Regions from separate parts of the Mesorhizobium sp. CNPSo 4689 genome, predicted to be linked through region 3. Evidence: predicted binding sites of a transcription regulator. Region 3 holds the regulator's gene; each other region holds the start of a gene.
The links. Region 3 encodes PhoB, which activates phosphate uptake and scavenging genes when phosphate is short. Its sites were predicted from a motif close to TGTCATNNANCTGTCAT; they were not measured.
Positions count from the first base shown of each region.

Region 1 (3,358 bases), on a different contig from region 3:
ACAGGCCGGGCACCTGCGGCCGCAGGCAGCAGATGCCGCGCACGACCAGATCGATCTCCACGCCGGCACGGCTGGCGTCGTAGAGCGCGTCGATGATGATCGGGTCGACGAGCGAATTCATCTTCATCCAGATGCGGGCCGGACGGCCCTCCAGCGCATGCTGAACCTCGTCCGAGATGTGCTTCAGGATGCGCTTGCGCAGCGTGAAGGGCGAGATCGCCAGCCGCATCTCCTCGGCGGGTTCGGCATAGCCGGTGATGAAATTGAACAGCTGGGCGACGTCGCGGGCGATCGTCGGGTCGGTGGTGAAGAAGGACAGGTCGGTGTAGATGCGCGCGGTGACCGGGTGGTAGTTGCCGGTGCCGAGATGCACGTAGTTGCGCAGCTTGCCGTCCTCGCGCCGCACCACCAGCGACATTTTCGCGTGGGTCTTCAGCTCGAGGAAGCCGAACACCACCTGGACGCCGGCGCGCTCGAGATCGCGGGCCCAGCGGATATTGGCTTCCTCGTCGAAGCGCGCCTTCAGCTCGACAAGTGCGGTCACCGACTTGCCGGCCTCGGCGGCATCGACCAGCGCGCGCACGATCGGGCTGTCGTTGGAGGTGCGGTAGAGCGTCTGCTTGATCGCCACCACTTCCGGATCGGCCATCGCCTGGCGCAGGAACTGCACCACCACGTCGAAGGATTCGTAAGGGTGGTGGACGACGATATCCTTCTCACGGATGGCGGCGAAACAGTCGCCGCCATGTTCGCGGATGCGCTCGGGAAAGCGCGGATTGTAGGGCATGAATTTGAGGTCATCGCGGGCGACGGCGACAATCTCCGAGATCTGGCTGAGCGCCAGCGGACCGGTCAAGACGCTGATGCGGCTCGACGAGACGCCAAGTTCGCCGGCGACGAAGTCGCGCAACTCCGGCGGCATCAGCATGTCGAACTCGATGCGGATGACCGAGCCGCGGCGGCGGCGCTTCAGCGCCGTCTCGAACAGGCGCACCAGATCCTCGGACTCCTCCTCGACCTCGATATCGCTGTCTCGGATGATGCGGAACGTGCCGGAGCCCTTGACCTCATAGCCGGGGAACAGCTTGCCAATATAGAGACCGACCGCCTCTTCCAGCGGGATGAAACGGACATGGTTCTTGCGGTCCGGCAGGCGGATGAAGCGCTTCAGCGCCACCGGCAGGCGCAGCAGCGCGCTCATCTCCTCGCCATTCTTGCGGTGGCGCAATTGCAGCGCCATCGAGAAGCCGAGATTGGGTATGAACGGGAACGGGTGCGCCGGGTCGATCGATAGCGGGGTGAGCACCGGAAACACCTGGTCCTGGAAATGCTCTTCCAGCCAGGTCCTCTCGTCCTTGGTCAGCCCATCGCGGGTGATGCTCTCGATGCCTTCCTTGTTGAGCAAGAGCATAAGCGCCGAAAGGCTATTCTGCTGGTCCTCCTGCAGGCGCTCGACCTCGCGCAGCAGTTGTTCCAGCTGCTGCTCAGGCGTGCGGCCGTCAGGGCTCTTCAGCGCGATGCCCTCGCGCACCTGACCGGCAAGGCCGGCGACGCGGACCATGAAGAACTCGTCGAGATTGGCGGCCGAGATCGACAGGAAGCGGACCCGCTCGAGCAGCGGATGATGCGCGTTCAGCGATTCCTCGAGGACGCGCCGGTTGAACTGCAGCCAGGAGAACTCGCGGTTGACGAAACGATCCGGGTTGCCGCTCTGGGGGCTGGCCTTTTCCACGGTGGTGAATTCGCTCTGTACCGGCTTCAGTTCGTTCATTGTTCCTGCTCTTCCCGTGCCAGGTTCCGCCTGGCCGCAAAATGCTCAAGCCGGTTAACCGGCTTAACTTATCCTCTGACAGGCTTTTGCGACAGTTTCATTTCATCGATCTTGCAAACAGACGGGTTATGATCCAGATGCAGACGAGACCGAGTTAAGGAGACGACGATGGCAGGCGGTTCCATTCCCCATTTCCAGAACGATGCGGGTCATCCGGCGATCGACATCGGGGTCCGGGAATTCATGTGCACCGGCGCCAACCCGCCCTTCGACCATCCGCATGTGTTCCTCGACATGGGCGACGACAATGAAAAGGTCTGCCCCTATTGCTCGACGCTCTATCGCTATTCGCCAAAGCTGAAGGCAACGGAAACGCAGCCCGCCGGCTGCCTCTATATCGACCAGGCCGCCTGATCCTCTCGCCACCATGAGCGACGCGCGGTCCCGGCAAATTGTCATCGCCGGGGCTGGCATCGCCGGGCTGACCGCAGCCTTTGCCTTTGCTGAACGCGGCTATCCGGTAAAACTGTTCGAACAAGCCCAGCAGCTCGAAGCGACCGGCGCCGGCATCCAGCTTTCCCCCAACGCAACACGCATCCTGCGCCAACTCGGCGTGCTTGACCGGCTCTCGCCGCACGCGGTGCGGCCGGAAGCGGTCGTGCTGAAGGATGCCGCGACGCTACGCGAACTGGCCCGCATACCGCTCGGGCAGGCAGCCGAAAGCCGCTGGGGTGCCCCCTACCTCGTCGCCCATCGCGCCGACCTGCAAGCCGCGCTGACGGCGCAGGTGGCGGAACGGCCGGGGATCGTGCTCGTCACCGGCGCCCGCGTCAGCGACGTCGCCACCGGACCGCACGGCATCGCCGTGACGGCCCAGGCCGACGGCAAGACAGTCGACGCCGAAGGATCGCTGCTGGTCGGCGCCGACGGCGTCTGGTCGCAGGTTCGGGAGCGGTTCCCGGACCACAAGGCGATTTCCCGTAAAAGCCGGTTTTCGGGCGAACTGGCCTGGCGCGCCACGGTGCCGGCCGACAGTGTCGCCGGAAAGGCCTTTGCCGCAGTGGGCGCAACGAACTCAGTCACCACCTTCCTGCATCCCGGTTTCCACCTGGTCGCCTATCCGGTCAGCCGCGGTACTGCCTTCAACCTCGCCGCCTTCACCAAAGGCGAGCGCATCGCCGAGGCGTGGTCGGGCCATGCCGATCCCCGCATCCTCACCGAGGCCATGCACGGCACCGCGCCCGCACTTGCCCGCCTGGCCGAGGAAGCCGGCCCGTGGATGGCCTGGCCGATCCATACGGTCGACCCGAAGCAGCCTTGGACGGCGCCGGACGGCATCGCGCTGATCGGCGACGCCGCGCATGCGATGACACCCTTCGCGGCGCAGGGCGCGGCGATGGCGATCGAGGACGCCGCGACACTGGCCGACCTCATGGCCGCCTCCCCTGCCGACCTGGCCGGAAGTCTTCAAATCTGGGAAGGCCTGCGACGGTCGCGCGTCGCCAAGGCCGCACGTCGCGGCGCCGTCAACCGCCTTGCCTGGCACGCTGCTGGCCCGGTGGCGTTGGCGCGCAACCTGTTCCTGAA
Region 1 covers NZ_JBWLUZ010000039.1:34,914-38,271, reverse strand. Annotated here, with positions in the region: gene AC04SI_RS29035 (RNA degradosome polyphosphate kinase) at 1-1,771, opposite strand, end outside; gene AC04SI_RS29030 (zinc-finger domain-containing protein) at 1,940-2,185, shown strand; gene AC04SI_RS29025 (FAD-dependent monooxygenase) at 2,199-3,358, shown strand, end outside.
Region 1: the regulator PhoB is predicted to act here: its motif matches at 1,860-1,876, upstream of AC04SI_RS29035 (RNA degradosome polyphosphate kinase).

Region 2 (3,358 bases), on a different contig from region 3:
CGCCAGGAACCGCGACGTGGTCATCGCGCTGATCGCGGAAAAGAAAGCGGCCGGCGTCGCTTTGCTCGGCATATTCCACGACCACGACGTGCGCAAGGCGGTCGCCGATCGCATCATCGACGTCACCACCTTCGCTGCCGGGAAGCGTGCCGCATGAGCAGGAAACTGTCGGAAGCGCCGCTCGTCCACGTGACGGCGCAGATCGAGAATTCGACGCTCGGCCGCTGGACAGAGATCGCCGACCGCAGCCGGGTTTCGGAGAGCATCCTCGGTGACTATTCCTACATGATGCAGGATTGCGCCGTCTGGTGTGCGACGATCGGCAAGTTCTCCAACATCGCGGCAAGCGTGCGCATCAATGCCACCAACCACCCGACATGGCGGCCGACGCTGCACCACTTCACCTATCGCGCTTCGGACTATTGGGACGACGCCGAGCACGAGAGCGAGTTTTTCGCCCAGCGCCGCGCCAAACGCGTCACAATCGGCCACGACACCTGGCTCGGCCATGGCTCGACCATCCTGCCCGGCGTCACCGTCGGTGATGGCGCTGCGGTCGGCGCCGGCGCGGTGGTGTCGAAGGACGTCGCGCCCTATACCATCGTCGCCGGCGTGCCGGCGAAGCCGATCCGCGAGCGTTTCGACCGCCGCACCGCCGAGCGCTACCAAGCGCTTGCCTGGTGGGATTGGGACCATGCCGACCTGCGCGCTGCGCTCGACGATTTCCGCGAGCTGGAGGCGGAAGCGTTTCTGGAGAAGTATGGCGGCTAGTGAATGGTGAATGGTGAATGGTGAATGGCGAATAGGGGCGACCAATTGGGCTCGAGCCCAGTGAAGCCTCTCCATTCACCATTCACCATTCACATCCCTGACACAGGACTCGGACAGGACACGGTCTTTCCCCGGAGACCCCCAAATGCTCGACAAGCCAAGATCCTCGCTCGCCGGTTTTTTCGAAGGCACCAACCCGACCCCTCCCGTGCATCTCGGCACGCGCTATGACAGATCAGGCAATTTTCTGTTCGAGCCCGGCAACACCGTCGTCAGCCATCTCGTCAGCGGCTCGCCTTCCGAAGCGGTGGTCATCGAGGTGCGTAACCGCATGCGCGCCCTGCTCGACGCCGACCGTCTGGCCTTCACGCCGATCTCCAGCCTGCACATGACGCTGTTCCAGGGCATCATCGAGTATCGCCGCCGGCTGCCCTACTGGCCGCAGGATGTGCCTTTAGACACCAGCATCGACGACATGACCCGTCTTTACCTGGAGCGGCTGCAGGGCTTCGAAAACCAGGGCGCATTCAAGGTCAAGGTCATCGATGTCGTGCCGACAGGGCTGACTGTTGCCGGCGCCTCGGACGACGACAGGGCCATCATGAGTGCATGGCGTGATGCCCTGTCGGTGCCGTTCGGCTACCGGCATCCCGACCACGAAACTTACGTCTTCCACATCACCTTCGCTTACCAGATCCGCCGGCTTGCCGACGACCGCGCAGCCGCATGGCAGGATCTGTTCGCAGACTGCCTGTCGCTGTTCGAACGCGAGGCGCCGGTGATCGTGCTCAGGCAGCCGGCCTTTTGCAGCTTCAAGGACATGAACCATTTCGAGGAGCTTCTGGTTCTGGGTTGATCCCGTGCATGTCGCCCAAAGGCCACCGCGGTTTTGGGGCAACGACATGCACAAGCAAAGGATCGCCAAAGGCCTGTGGGCGGTAACAAAACTGACATCAATCCGACACCGCAGGTTCATGCGGCTGCGCTAGCCAAGGTTAACAGACCTTCAATCGCGACTGGACTGGAGCCCTGCCCCATGTCAGCAACCCCTGCCACGCTCGAAATCCGCGGCGTTTCCCGACGATTCGGCAAGAACACCGCTGTCAGCGCCGTCGACCTGTCGATCCCACAGGGCCAGATGGTCGGTATCATCGGTCGCTCCGGTGCCGGAAAATCCACTCTTCTGCGCATGATCAACCGTCTCATCGATCCCAGCCAGGGGTCGATTTTTTTTGACGGCGCCGAAGTCTCGCGCCTGCAGGGCTCGCCGCTGCGCCGCTGGCAGCGCGACTGCGCCATGATCTTCCAGCAGTTCAACCTGGTGCCGCGCCTCGACGTGCTGACCAATGTGCTGCTCGGCCGGTTGAATCATCGTGCTACCATTGCCAATCTGCTCGGTATCTTCTCGCGTGAGGAACGAGCCGAGGCGATAGCAGCACTCGAGCGTCTCGACATCGCCCGCACCGCGCTGCAGCCGGCCGGCACCTTGTCCGGCGGACAGCAGCAGCGCGTCGCCATCGCCCGCGCCATGATGCAACAGCCGAAAATCATTCTTGCCGATGAGCCGATTGCCTCGCTCGACCCACTCAACGCCAAGGTGGTGATGGATTCGCTGCAGGATATCAATTTGCGCGAGGGCATCACCGTCATCACCAATTTGCACACGCTGGACACGGCCCGCACTTATTGCAACCGCATCATCGGTATGGCCGCCGGCAAGGTTGTGTTCGACGGCCCACCCGAGGATCTCAACCGCGAGGCCGTGCGCATGGTCTATGGCGCCGACAGCAACGGTAGCGAAATCTCCGAGGCCATCACCTCGACCAGCGTCACCATCAAGCAAAGAATCGCCGCATCCACTGGACCGCTCGAGCCCGCATTCCCGGGATACTGATCCATGATCCCGCAAAGTGGACGCCGGTTTGCGGGAAAGATCATGGACAAGCAAAAGAGCGATCTGGATCGCCAGCCCGCGTCACAGGCACCGTCAAAATTCGAACGCAGCCGGCGCGATGCCGGACTCAACAGGAGAGACTCGAGATGTTTAGGAAGATACTCTTCGGTGCCGTTTCCATCATTGCCATGGCGATGGGCGCTGTCCAGGCACAGGACCTGAAGGAATTCCGCGTCGGCATTCTCGGCGGCGAGAACGAAGCCGACCGTCTGCGCAACTACCAGTGCTTCGCCGATCACATCAAGGAAGTCCTCGGTGTCGAGAAGGTTTCGCTGTTCCCGGCCGCCGACTACGACGGCGTCATCCAGGGCCTCCTCGGCGGCACACTTGACTATGCCGAGCTCGGAGCTTCCGCCTACGCCAAGGTCTATCTCGAAAACAAGGACGCGGTTCAGCCGATCCTGACGACGGTCCAGACCGACGGTTCGACCGGCTACCATTCGGTTATGGTCGCCCGTGCGGATTCAGGCATCAAGACACTCGCTGACATGAAGGGCAAGAAGCTCGGTTTCGCCGATCCCGATTCGACTTCTGGCTATCTGATCCCGGTCACGTCGCTGCCCAAGGACATTGGTATGGATGTGAAGAGCTATTTCGCGTCGACCGGTTTCGGCGGCGGCCATGAACAGCTTG
Region 2 covers NZ_JBWLUZ010000004.1:499,067-502,424, forward strand. Annotated here, with positions in the region: gene phnL (phosphonate C-P lyase system protein PhnL) at 1-157, shown strand, start outside; gene AC04SI_RS10045 (DapH/DapD/GlmU-related protein) at 154-771, shown strand; gene AC04SI_RS10050 (DUF1868 domain-containing protein) at 917-1,627, shown strand; gene phnC (phosphonate ABC transporter ATP-binding protein) at 1,808-2,665, shown strand; gene phnD (phosphonate ABC transporter substrate-binding protein) at 2,812-3,358, shown strand, end outside.
Region 2: the regulator PhoB is predicted to act here: its motif matches at 1,720-1,736, upstream of phnC (phosphonate ABC transporter ATP-binding protein).

Region 3 (3,358 bases):
CGGCAGCGCTCGGCCTTGGGGCGTCCAAGATGCAGATGGTGTTCCATCACATCCTGCCGCTTGCCGCCCCCGGCATCCTTACCGGCACCATCATCGGTCTGGCGCGTGCGCTCGGTGAAACCGCGCCGCTGCTGCTGATCGGCATGGTGGCCTTCGTCGCCGATTATCCGACGACGCCTTTCGATCCGGCCACCGCGCTGCCGGTGCAGATCTACATGTGGGCGAACGAGGCCGAACGCGCCTTCGTCGAGCGTATGTCGGGCGCCATCATCATCCTGCTCGTCTTCCTCATGGCCATGAACATCACAGCGATCGTGCTGCGGCGCCGCTTCGAACGGCGCTGGTAAAAGAAGGTATCTGTATGAACATCATGACCGAACAGTCCCTCGAAAATGCAGTGGGCGACAAGATGAACGCCAAGTCGAACGAAGTGATCAAGATGCGCGGCGACAAGGTCGGCGTGTTCTATGGTGACAAGCAGGCGCTGTTCGACGTCAATCTCGACGTCCGCCTCAACCAGGTGACGGCGCTGATCGGCCCTTCGGGCTGCGGCAAGTCGACCTTCCTGCGCTGCCTCAACCGCATGAACGACACCATCGACTCGGCGCGGGTGACCGGCAAGATCACGCTGGACGAAGAGGACATCTACGACAAGAACATCGACGTCGTCGAACTGAGAGCCCGCGTCGGCATGGTGTTCCAGAAGCCCAATCCGTTCCCGAAGTCGATCTACGAGAACGTCGCCTACGGTCCGCGCATCCACGGGCTGGCCAAGCGCAAGGCCGACATGGACCAGATCGTCGAATCGAGCCTGAAGAAGGCGGCGATCTGGAACGAGGTGAAGGACCGTCTGCAAGAGCCCGGCACCGGCCTTTCCGGCGGCCAGCAGCAGCGCCTGTGCATCGCGCGCGCCATCGCCGTGTCGCCGGAAGTGATCCTGATGGACGAGCCCTGCTCGGCGCTCGACCCGATCGCCACAGCCCGCGTCGAGGAGCTGATCGACGAGCTGCGTCAAAACTACACGATCGTCATCGTCACGCACTCGATGCAGCAGGCGGCGCGTGTGTCGCAGCGCACGGCCATGTTCCACCTCGGCTATCTGGTCGAGGAGGGCGCCACCGACAAGATGTTCACCAACCCCGACGACAAGCGCACGCAGGACTACATCACCGGCCGGTTCGGCTGAGTGGTCCGGCGGCAACTTTCAGGCACGAGGACAGGATCATGGGTGAACATCATACCGTCGCCTCTTTCGACGAGGATCTCGGGCAGATCAGCAAGCTGATCTCCGACATGGGCGAACTGGCCGGCGCGATGGTCGGCGGGGCGACCAAGGCCCTTCTGAATTCCGACAATGCACTGGCACAGAGGGTGGTCTCCGACGACGCCATCATGGATGCGCGCCAGCGCGAGCTGGACGACCGCGCCATCACGCTGATCGCCAAGCGCCAGCCGATGGCCAACGATTTGCGCGCGGTGGTCGGTTCTATCCGCATGGCCGGCGATCTCGAGCGCATCGGCGACCTTGCCAAGAACATCGCCAAGCGCGTTGGCACCGTCGGCCTCAGCGTCACGCCGCGCGACCTGTCGCACTCCATCGATGTGATGGCGCAGTTGGTGCTGGTCCAGGTGCAAGGGGTGATCGAGGAATACGCCGCCGCAGACGCCGCGGCACTCGCCAAGCTTCGGAACGACGACGAGCGCATCGACGTCAAATACACCTCGGTGTTCCGTGAGCTGCTGACCTACATGATGGAAGATCCGCGCAACATCACGGCCTGCACGCATCTCTTGTTCTGCGCCAAGAATCTGGAGCGCATTGGCGACCATGTCACCAACATCGCCGAGAACGCCTACTATGTGCTGACAGGCTCGCAATTGCCAGCCAATCGTCCCAAGCAAGACGAGACAGCGATGTCCGCGCCGGCTGCATGACAGGGGTAACCGACTGATGATAGCGCCACGCATCATGGTGGTGGAGGACGAGGAGCCGCTGGGGGTGCTGCTCCGCTACAATCTGGAATCCGAAGGCTACCAGGTCGAGGTGGTGACGCGCGGCGACGAAGCCGAGATCCGCCTGCAGGAAAACGTTCCCGACCTGCTGGTGCTCGACTGGATGGTGCCGGCGGTTTCCGGAATCGAGCTTTGCCGGCGCCTCAGGATGCGGCCCGAGACCGAGCGGCTGCCGATCATCATGCTTACGGCGCGTGGCGAAGAGAGCGACCGCGTGCGCGGCCTCTCCACCGGCGCCGACGACTATCTGGTCAAGCCGTTCTCGACGCCGGAATTCATGGCCAGGGTCAAGGCGCTGCTGCGTCGCGCCAAGCCGGAAGTGCTGTCCAGCATGCTCAAGGTCGGCGACATCGTGCTCGACCGCGAGTCGCACCGGGTCTACCGCAAGAAGAGCGAGATCAGGCTCGGGCCGACCGAGTTCCGGCTGCTCGAATTCATGATGCGGCATCCGGGCCGGGTGTTCTCGCGCAGCCAGCTGCTCGACAATGTCTGGGGCGAGACGATCTATATCGACGAGCGAACGGTCGACGTGCATGTCGGCCGGCTGCGCAAGGCGGTCAACAATGGCCGCATGCCCGACGTCATCCGCACCATCCGCGGGGCAGGATACGCGATCCGGGAAGATTAGGTATGTGCTGATATTCAGGCCTGCGAACGGCGCGGCCTGGCCTCAACACATCTCAAGTCGCGATCAAGCCACGTTCTTTCCTGCCGAACCCGTTCGCTGCTGGACGCCCGGCGCGAAAATCTCCTGGTCGACGAAGCCAAGCGCGCGCATGGCGCAGCCCTCGCGGATCAGCGGCAACTCATTCGGCTCGGTGTCGAAGGAGATCGATTTCGAGTGCTGGCCGCCGGCGGTCTGGGCAATCGCCTCGCGCAGCGCCGGTTCGATCAGATCGAAAGCGGCGGCGCTGACGCCGACCATGGCGACGGGTGCGGGATCGATCAGCGCGAACAGGCTGCCAAGGCCGAAGCCGAGCGCCTCGCCCGCCTTGCGGTAGGCTTCGCGCTCCGGCCCGTCGCTCTCGCGCGCCCGGGCGGCGAGCGCGCGCATGTCGGCGTCGCCGACATCGGTCGGTTCGGCATCCTCACTCATCATCCTGGCGTTGCGCCAGATGGCATAGTTGCCGGCATAGGCTTCGACGCAGCCGCGCCGTCCGCAGCGGCAGAGCGCGCCGCCCGGCCGGTGGATCATGTGGCCGAACTCGCCGCCGGACGAATGAGTGCCGGTGAACAGTTCGCCCTTCAGCACCAGCCCCATGCCAATGCCGTGCGAGAGCAGGATGGCGATGAAATCGTCGCGGTAGCGTTCGGGATCGCGCCATTGCAGCGCCACCGCCATCAT
Region 3 covers NZ_JBWLUZ010000003.1:457,998-461,355, forward strand. Annotated here, with positions in the region: gene pstA (phosphate ABC transporter permease PstA) at 1-347, shown strand, start outside; gene pstB (phosphate ABC transporter ATP-binding protein PstB) at 362-1,186, shown strand; gene phoU (phosphate signaling complex protein PhoU) at 1,225-1,935, shown strand; gene phoB (phosphate regulon transcriptional regulator PhoB) at 1,952-2,641, shown strand; gene AC04SI_RS07345 (ROK family protein) at 2,705-3,358, opposite strand, start outside.

Region 4 (3,358 bases), on a different contig from region 3:
GGCGTCGCAGGGCCGAAGACACCAGGCTCAGCTGGTGTGGGCGACCGCCTTGTCGACCGTTTCGGGGAAGAAGTCGGGCGCGGCGCGGCGCTTGCCGAACATCATGTCGTATTGCAGCAGGCGGAAATCGTTGATCGCCGGGTCGATCTTCTTCTGCCGCGCCCAGTCGGGTGTCGCCTCGCCGGCCGGCGTCAAGAGAAGGTTGCGGTCGACGACGCGGTAGCGTTCGCGCAGCGCGCCGAGGAAGCCGGTGTAATAGGGATGCGTGATGCCGGCCGTGGTCAATATGTGGTAGGGCAGGAAGGCCGGGCTGACCGCGCCCATGTCCTCGGCCGGACCGGTGCGATTCGACCAGATGATCAGCGGCGTTTGATGATGCTCCAGCATCTGGTCGGCCGGCTCCTTGCGCGGCGCGACATTGTCTTTCATGAAGCCGGTCTCGACATAGACTGGTCCGAGCGGCGGCAGATGGTCGCCGAAAAAGGCGATCACCGTCGGCCGCTCGCGTTTCCTGGCCCATTCGATCAGGCGCTCTAGCCCGCGGTCCGCATCGGCGGAGCCTTCGGTGTAGCTGAGCAGCGATTCCCGCGCCCATGTGCTGATCGGCGCCTGCACCTTGTGGGTCGGATTGTAATAACGATAAGGCTCGTAGGGACCGTGGTTCTGCAGGCTGACGGCGAAGAAGAAGACCGGGTCTTCGCTGGCATCGGCCTCGCGGATGATCTCGTCGGTCATTGCCGCATCGGAGGCCAGCGGTCCGCGCTTCTGCATCGGCGGCAGCGTCTCTTCCGAGCGGAAGTCGTTGAAGCCGAAATCGGCATAGACCGCGCCGCGGTTCCAGAACCAGTTGGTGCCCGGGTGAATGGCGCGCGCCCTGTAGCCCTCGCTCTTCAGGAAGGTGGCCAGCGAGGGCGTCGGCGAGCGCACATATTGCTGGTAGGGGATGGAGCCGGCCGGCAGGAAGGCGTTGGAAAAGCCGGTCAGCGCCTCGAACTCGATATTGGCGGTCATGCCGCCGAATTCGGGCGAGAACATGTAGCCCGAGCGCAGTGCCCGCACATTGGGGATCGGATCCGGCGTGATGGTGACGCCGGGCAGCTTGGTCGGATCCCAGAAGGATTCGCTCATCACGATGATGATGTCGGGCTTCTCGGCGGGCACCGATGCCGTCACCCCTGGCCTGTCGATCGCGGCGATCGCCTTGTCGGAATAGCCCGCCGGCGCCGAGACATGCGCCATCGGCACATTGAGCGCGAAGGCCAGCGCGAAACCGTTGGAGGCGTAGTTTTCCTTTTGGTCCCACATGATCGGAATGATCTGCAGCCGGTCGCGGGTCCACGAGAAGGTGGCGTAGTCCATGATCGAGACGAAGAAGGCGAGCAGCGGCACGGTCAGGGTCAGCCTGGCAAGGCGGCCCTTGCGGCTGAGGACCGGCACCCGGCGCCGCCACTGCCGCCAGCCATAGACGAGCAGCGACAGGCCGCCGACGATGCCGATCGCGATGGCCAGCGCGGTCATCGGTCGCTCGCGCACCAAAAGCGGCATCAGCGACATGATCTGCCTGGAATACAGGAAATCGGTCGGATAGAGCGGGTCGCCGAGATAGTGCGACTTCTGGTGGCCGACAAAGGCCAGCACCAGCGTCAGCGGCGCCACGATCATCAGGCTCTGGTGGCTGCGGCCGAGCACCGCGTCGAGACCAATCAGCACCAGCGCGAACACGATGATGGTGGTCCAGCCCGGCTTGAAGGGCTGCAGGAAGAAGCCGACCGTGCCGTAAAAGTCGCCGCGCACGATCCATTCGATGGCAAAAACCAGTATGGCGGAGGCGAGCAGGCTGATCAGGCCATAGCGTACGACCGGCCACTTCCGCCCCGGCAGATAGCCGGTGGACGGATCGCCTTCCAGAAACTGCGGCGCGCGTTTGGCCACGCCCTTTCCGATCCTTGCCACTTCACTTCCCCCGGCCCACGCAACGCGTCTTTCCCACTCGCGTCACTGATCTGTCATAGAACTGTCATGCAAAAGCTAGCGGCTGTGGCGAAAATAAGAAGAGCCAGCAAACGATTCGTGAGCGGTTTTCATCAGGTGTGATCGCCAAAAAGGCTTTCGGAACAGGGACTCGACCGGTTTTTCCGGCCGCAAGGAAGGCTGAAACGCTGCCCGCGGGCTTGACTTGGCCGTCCGCCTTGCGTCACAGGCAGGGAAAAACCAGCCTCTGGAGAAGCCCAAATGGCCGTCGCATTCACCTTTCCGGGACAGGGCAGCCAGGCTGTCGGCATGGGCAAGGATCTGGCGGATGCCTTTCCCGAGGCGCGCAAGGTGTTCGAGGAAGTCGACGACGCGCTCGGCGAAAAGCTGTCGAAACTGATCTGGGAAGGGCCGGAAGAGACGCTGACGCTGACCGCCAACGCCCAGCCGGCGCTGATGGCGGTGTCGCTGGCCGCCATCCGGGCGCTGGAAGCGCGCGGCTTTTCGCTGAAGGACAAGGTGTCTTACGTCGCCGGCCATTCACTGGGCGAATATTCGGCCCTTGCCGCAGCCGGCTTCGTTCCGGTCGCCGATGCGGCGCGGCTGCTGCGCGTGCGCGGCAATGCCATGCAGGCGGCGGTGCCGGCCGGCGAGGGCGCCATGGCGGCCATCATCGGGCTGGAACAGGCCGATGTCGAAGCCGCCTGCGCCGAGGCCGCTCAAAGCTCAGTTTGCCAGATCGCCAACGACAATGGCGGCGGCCAGTTGGTGATTTCGGGCGCCAGGGCCGCGGTCGAGCTGGCGGCAAAACTCTGCACCGAAAAGGGCGCCAAGCGGGCGCTGATGCTGCAGGTCTCGGCCCCCTTCCATTCGGCGCTGATGGCGCCGGCGGCAGCGATCATGCGCGAGGCGCTGGCCGGCGTGGCGAAGAACGCGCCGCTGGTGCCTGTCGTGTCCAACGTCTCGGTCACGCCGACCAGCGATCCCGACGAGATCGCCCGCCGCCTGGTCGAACAGGTAACCGGGCGCGTGCGCTGGCGCGAAACGGTGGAATGGTTCGGCACCAACGGCGTCACGACGCTCTACGAAGTTGGCGCCGGCAAGGTGCTGTCGGGACTGGCGCGACGCATCAACCGCGATGTCGCCACCGCGGCCGTCGGCACGGCGGCCGATGTCGAGGCGGCGCTGGCCGTGCTTGCATAATCCACTGGCGATTTGACCCCACCCATGTGAAGGGTGTCGTCTGAGATTCAGGAGACAAAAATGTTCGAACTGACCGGCCGTAAGGCGCTCGTCACCGGCGCAACCGGAGGCATCGGCGAGGCGATCGCTAGAGTGCTGCACGCGCAGGGCGCCATCGTTGGCCTGCATGGCACGCGCGTCGAGA
Region 4 covers NZ_JBWLUZ010000019.1:33,533-36,890, forward strand. Annotated here, with positions in the region: gene AC04SI_RS21700 (LTA synthase family protein) at 28-1,953, opposite strand; gene fabD (ACP S-malonyltransferase) at 2,233-3,174, shown strand; gene fabG (3-oxoacyl-[acyl-carrier-protein] reductase) at 3,235-3,358, shown strand, end outside.
Region 4: the regulator PhoB is predicted to act here: its motif matches at 2,005-2,021, upstream of AC04SI_RS21700 (LTA synthase family protein).